Regions from separate parts of the Alkalihalobacterium sp. TH-98 genome, predicted to be linked through region 1. Evidence: a T-box and tRNA genes for the amino acid it is inferred to sense, from the RefSeq annotation. Region 1 holds a T-box; the other holds one or more tRNA genes.
What was found. A T-box is a leader RNA that pairs with one kind of tRNA and senses whether it is charged. The one in region 1 lies ahead of AC2VNP_RS15695 (valine--tRNA ligase), so its partner is inferred to be a tRNA-Val.
Positions count from the first base shown of each region.

Region 2: it encodes a tRNA-Val, which carries the amino acid that the T-box ahead of AC2VNP_RS15695 (valine--tRNA ligase) is inferred to sense. The anticodon was not compared.

Region 1 covers NZ_JBYCKM010000045.1:2,794-6,216, forward strand. Annotated here, with positions in the region: gene AC2VNP_RS15685 (hypothetical protein) at 1-262, shown strand, start outside; gene ysxE (spore coat protein YsxE) at 259-1,290, shown strand; T-box leader at 1,812-2,097, shown strand; gene AC2VNP_RS15695 (valine--tRNA ligase) at 2,247-3,423, shown strand, end outside.
Region 2 covers NZ_JBYCKM010000045.1:293,874-297,296, reverse strand. Annotated here, with positions in the region: gene AC2VNP_RS17090 (hypothetical protein) at 1-985, opposite strand, end outside; gene AC2VNP_RS17085 (helix-turn-helix domain-containing protein) at 1,186-1,560, shown strand; tRNA gene AC2VNP_RS17080 (tRNA-Val) at 2,030-2,105, opposite strand; gene AC2VNP_RS17075 (ATP-binding protein) at 2,375-3,423, shown strand, end outside.

The DNA of each region.
Region 1 (3,423 bases):
TGGAGAGGAGTCGCTAGTTAAACTGTTAAATGAAATCGAAGAGCAGATCCCACTCCGACAGATGTATGGTAACGAACTGCTTGCAGAAGCATGGCTTCCATGGGAGTTAGTTCATGCAATGGAACTTTTTCAGCAAAGTGAAGAGAAGGAAGAGATCGAAATTCATTTTTCTACGTTCGAAAAAGAATGGAATGACCGCCGGCAACTCGTTTTGAGCCTACTCAATTGGCTAAAAGAAGATAGAAAGAAGGTGGCCACATGACCAATCGAGCTTTATTAGATCGTTATGCGCCTATCCTGTTTCATTACGACTTGTATCCTGAGCATATTGAGAGTTGGGGGAAAGTCCAACAAGTACAAACAAACCGCGGAATGTTTGCCTTGAAAGAAGCTCATATGAATCGTCAGCAAGGCGAACTTTTCGTTCAAGCGATGCGGAAATTAGATCGGTTAGGGTATCGTCAATTGATCCCTATATTGCCTACAAAGTATGGAGAATATGTCCTTTCAACAGATGATCGAACCTACTATTTAATGCCGTGGATAGAAGAGGAACCATATCAGGGACGTACGTCTAGAGAAGAAAAAATTATGGACCAACTCGGTATCATTCATCGACTAACTGCGAAAACGGATGATTATCCAAAAGAAACGATTGATGAAGCTTATCAATCATTATTAAGACGATGGGATATGCGTAGACTAGATTTAGAACGCTTTGCAGATCAAGCTGAAGGAAAAACGTATATTTCTCCCTTTCAATTATCTTATTTAACACACGTTCATCAAATGTTACTTATGGTCGAAGATGCTAAGCGCCATTTGAAAAATTGGTATGATATATGTGTTGAAAAAGGGAAGTATCGTACGGTTTTATGTCACGGTAAAGCATCAAGAAAGCATACGATTTTTAATGCGAACGGCGAGCCCATTTTATTTAACTTTGAACGTGCCTCAATGGATACACCTGCCCGTGATCTAGCATTATTTTGCCGGCAATCGTTTGGTTATAACCTTTGGGATGAAGAAGAGATGGTTCGTTGGTTTGGAACGTATGACCGAAACATCTCATTACTAGATGAGGAAAAAGAGTTGCTGTTTGGCTATTTATGCTTCCCAGAACCTGTACTATTTTCATTACAACTGTACTTGCAACAAAACCAAGATAAACCTGAAATCTATCATGTCCAAAGACTAGAGAAACGTTTTCATATGATGAGAAAAGTGCAAAGGTTAAAAGGATATTTAATAAAAAAAGAAGAACAAACACCGCAATTTGAACAACAATAAAAGGCTGTCCCAAAAGTGTCTAAGCTCCTTGCCTAGAGATATAAAGAAATCAAAAGTTAGTGTCTTTATATCAGTTAGGCTTAGGGGGCTTTACACAAACAAATGGGACAGCCTTTTATATGGAACCCTTTCCACTTTGGCACGTATCGTTAACCTTAAATAATTCCGGCGAAAAATAATCCATATAAAAGTGCCATTAAAGCTAGTAAGATGACATCAAAGGATGTTGGAAAAAGCAAGGTTCGAAAAAACTGAAAGCATAGAAGTGGAAACAGGATCTGTATTAGAGCTAAACGTAGTTTTACTAACCATAAAGGTGGTCGAAAACGCTTATATCGCTTTGGCATATCGAGGCTCCTTCCTAGAACAGTCTTTCTATATACATATGCATAGGCTGTATTCATGTGAAATCAAGAGCCCATGCATAAAAAAAGAAAAAATTGGCGATGCTTTTATTGACGAAAAAGTATCGAAAAAGGTAGAATAATATGCAGAACCCGATTTTTTGAACTTCCATATACATAAATGCTTAGATAGGGAAGAGTAGGTTCAGAACCCTTCAGAGAGAAAAATCAGTCGCTGAGAGATTTTTCAGGATGTATGAATTGAACGTCACCCTTGAGCAGCTCTTTTGAACGAGTTAAGTGAAAGTATTGTCCGCTTACAATGGAACAAGCGGAAAGAGACTTTATCATTTTTCTGCTAGTAGATCGAGTCGGCAGATGCCGTTACCTGAATGAAGTGTGTAAGCTTTTTTAGCTTGCAAACAAAGGTGGTACCGCGAATACAACTCTCTTCGTCCTTTGAGGTGGAGGGAGTTTTTTGATGTTTTACGGCACTTATCGTGTGTAATCACCGGTTAAGTTGCCTTGTAAAAAGCAGAAAAAGCAAGGCTTGAACCTATTTTTAATTAGAGGACAGCCAATTCTTTCTATACATATAAAGGAGGTCACAAAATGGAAAATCAAGAATTAACAATGCCAACGAAGTACAGCCCGCAAGATACTGAAGCAAAATGGTACCCATTTTGGGTCAATGGTAAGTTTTTTGAAGCTACAGGAGATGAAGCAAAGAAACCGTATACGATTGTCATTCCACCACCAAACGTAACAGGGAAGCTTCACTTAGGTCATGCTTGGGACACGACTTTACAAGATATTTTAATTCGTACGAAACGAATGCAAGGGTACGATGCGCTTTGGCTGCCTGGAATGGACCATGCCGGTATCGCCACCCAAGCAAAAGTAGAAGGTAAGCTTCGTGAAGAAGGACTGAGCCGTTACGATTTAGGTCGTGAAAAGTTCCTCGAAAAATCGTGGGAATGGAAAGAAGAGTATGCGTCACATATTCGCCAGCAATGGTCTAAGCTTGGACTAGCTCTAGATTACTCTCGTGAACGTTTTACGTTAGATGAAGGACTATCTAAAGCCGTTCGTGAAGTTTTTGTCCGCTTATATGAAAAAGGCTTAATCTACCGCGGAGAGTACATTATTAACTGGGACCCGCAAACAAAGACAGCCTTATCCGATATCGAAGTTATTTATAAAGACGTTCAAGGTGCGTTCTATCATATGAAATATCCGCTTGTTGATGGCAGCGGCTCTATTGAAGTAGCTACCACACGTCCAGAAACAATGCTTGGAGATACAGCGGTTGCGGTTCATCCAGAAGATGACCGTTATAAGCATTTAATTGGTAAGAAAGTAAAACTACCTATCGTTGGCCGTGAAATTGAAATTGTCGGTGATGATTACGTTGATATGGAATTTGGTTCAGGTGCCGTTAAAATTACACCTGCACATGACCCGAATGACTTTGAAATTGGAAATCGTCATAATTTAGAGCGTGTACTTGTTATGTCGGAAGACGGCAAGATGAATGAGAATGCAGATAAGTATCAAGGAATGGATCGTTTCGAGTGCCGTAAGCAAATCGTTAAAGATCTTCAAGATATGGGTGTGCTTTTCAAAATTGAGGAACATACACATTCGGTCGGTCATTCCGAGCGTAGCGGGGCTGTTGTTGAACCTTATCTTTCAACCCAATGGTTCGTTAAAATGGAGCCGCTAGCAGAAGCAGCCATTGAACTGCAAAAATCTGAAGGAAAAGTAAACTTTGTTCCAGAACGTTTTG
Region 2 (3,423 bases), 290 kb from region 1:
CTCTGTAATAGCCGAACGTTTTATCGACAGTGACTACTTCACCTTTGTCGTTTGTAATATGTACATTACCCATCCAAGTAGTGCTATCCGCTTCTATAATAAATTGTCCGTTGGAGTCAAACTCTACAGCAGTCCAAGGTTTTAGGGCAAAACCGTCTTGCGAGCGCTCTGTGCCGATAAAGTAGGCCGCTGCGCCATCTTCAGTAAATCTGAATGTATGTGGTGCTTGCGTAAGAGTTGGCTTAAACAAAACAGTTCCGTCTACATAGCCATACAGACTATCCAGGACACCTTGAGCGATAGTAGCGTAGTCCTCGCCTGCGGCATAAGCAGTGCTAATGTCAACAAGTCCTTTACCCCATGCAGCTTGTACTTCGGCAATTTCTGCAGCTGTAATTTGTTCAACTTCTTGTACTGGCAGGCTTGAGTGGTGAAGGTTGATTCTTACATCACCGTTTGCGTCTCTGTAATAGCCGAACGTTTTATCGACGGTGACTATTTCGCCTTTGTCATTTGTAATATGTACATTACCCATCCAAATAGCGCTATCCGAGTCTATAAAAGATTGTCCGTTAGAGTCGAACTCTACAGCAGTCCAAGGTTTTAGGGCAAAACCGTCTTGCGAGCGCTCTGTGCCGATAAAGTAGGCTGCTGCGCCCTCTTCAGTAAATCTGAATGTATATGGTGCTTGCGTAAGGGTTGGCTTAAACAAAACAGTTCCGTCCGCATAGCCATACAGACTATCAAGGACACCTTGAGCGATAGTACCGTAGTCCTCGCCTGCGGCATAGGCGGTGCTAATGTCAACAAGTCCTTTACCCCATGCAGCTTGTACTTCGGCAATTTCTGCAGCTGTAATTTGTTCAACTTTCTCTTCCATAGGTGCTGACTCAGCAGGTTTTGCTGTTTCCTGCGAACATGCAGTTAATGCTAAGGCTAAAGATACAGCTCCTAAAATTGATCCTATTTTTTTGAATTTTCTCATAAATAATTTCCCCTTTTCAATACTTTTGTATTAATCTATTTTACTCACAAAAATTAGTATAGTTAACCATGTGTTAACAGTCAATAACTTTTTATCCAAAAGATAACTTTTTTACTAAGATAACTCATAGTTAACTAATTTTTATTACAATGGTATAATTAACTAGAAGCACACTGTTTTAATAAGGAGGAACGCTATTCATGCCGGACTTTAAATCGAGGTTTAAACGTTTAAGAAAAGAAAACGGATTAACCCAGCAAGAAGTAGGAGATAAACTTGGTGTTTCAAAGGTCGCTGTCTCAGGTTACGAAAACGGTATTCGTTCTCCAGAAACTGAGACATTGAAAAAAATTGCTACTACATTTAACGTTTCCATTGATTATTTAGTAGGGTGTTCGAATAGTCCTATCCTTGCCGATGATAAAAATTCCGATGCTTATTACCTAATATCTGATATAGGACTACTGCAAGGAACGTACAAACTCATTATTGAGGATGAAATCGTAGACGAGGCGTTACTAAAAGAAACATTTAATTTTATAAAAGCTAAAAGAATAATGAAGAATATGCAATAATTTATGTATAAATTATTTTATTATTTAGCATATTAAATTATTTTACTATAATCTCTTTTGTTATTAAATATTATCCTTAAAAAATATATTTAAAAAACTACAGTTATGTACTAGTTTTTAATGCGCAGTACAACCATACTACGAATTAAAACAACCTCTACTTTTACTAGCTCTGTGAAAGAATGTACTTCAAGTAAGTAGAGCATTATAAACAATTTAAATTTAAACCCCGTTTCCAAGCGTTTTTTTATATTAATTATATGTCACTAAGATTATAAGTGAGTTTAGCTATTAATTTTCATCACATTTATCGTTACTACTAGGTATATTAAATTGCCATTTTATCAAATTCCACTTTACCCCACTAAAGGTTTGCAAATCGCCTTCTCAGTCTCATTTTAAAAAATATAGAAATTTGCATATAACAAAAAAACCCCTTGCTACGCAAGGGGTTTAAGCTTCATATGTATGGTGACCCGTGGGGGGCTCGAACCCTCGACCTCCACCCTGTCAAGGTGGCGCTCTCCCAGCTGAGCTAACGGATCATAGATCGCTTTATTGGCGACAAAATAAATATACTACATACGCGCTGCGATGTCAACTACTTAAAAACAATTCCGTCCAATAGGAGAACTCCATTTTATTAAATGAATTCCACTCCTTTACTCTGCTCTATCTAGTATATCCACTTAAGGGCCTATTATAAAGACGAATTTTTATTATTACTATAAAATTTTCATAGAAAACAGCCAGAAAAAGGTATATCATTAATAAAAAGGTAAGTATTTTTCCCTTCAACAAGGAGGAACAGCAGGTGGGTATCGAAGAACTTCTACTCAATTTTTTATTTATTGTAGTGACTATTTTTTTCTATCAATTTTTCTTAGTTGAAAAGCTTCAACAATTTAAATTTAGCATACAACCGCTTATTATTGGCGTTATTTTCAGTATCCCTGCCTTTTTTTGTATGTTGTTTCCGTTTTTAATAGGAGATAATCTTTTCTTTATTGATATGCGGGCTGTTCCTTTAATTCTGAGTTACCTATACGGCGGCTTACCTGCTGGGATTGTAACGAGTATACTTATCATTCTCTCTCGTTTATTCCTCGGTATTAATTATGGCCTTATTGCATTTTTGATTATCGAATGTATTATTTTTATTACTATGATCTATCTTCTGCCATTTTACCGAAAAGGAAATTTTAAACAGCGATTAGTATATGGAACGATTTTTTCCTCTATATTTGCGATGATTATTGTTGCTTCAGGGGTATTCCTTTTACATATTCATAGTTCTGTAGATATTTCTGAAATCTTTCATTATTATACACTGGCTATTATGTTTATCACCTTTACGATATGGGGAGCCATTTATTTTATAGAACATCATCAACGCCATATGCTTCTAAAAAGGGAAATGGAAGGTATGGAACAAATGAAATTAGTCAGTGAACTTGCCGCCTCCATTGCTCATGAAATCAGAAATCCGATGACGGTAGTGCGAGGGTTTATTCAAATGTTTCAAAATGATGAAAAAGTAGATTCCAAAAACCGAAATTACTATGGTATTATGCTTAAAGAGTTAGATCGTGCCCAATATATAATTACTGATTACCTCTCTTTAGCTAAGCCACAAAAAGAAGAAGAAGAAGTCATTCAGGTGAATCAGATCGCTAGTGCAGCTATTGAAGTTATTACTCCTTTTGCTAATTTGAATTCTATCTGTGTAGATAAAGAATTTGAGGATGCCCCAGTAATCTATGGAAATGTAGGCAAGCTTCAGCAATGCTTAATCAATATTTTTAAAAATGCGATTGAAGCAATGCCTAATGGCGGAACCTTACATGTCTCTACATCTGTTAA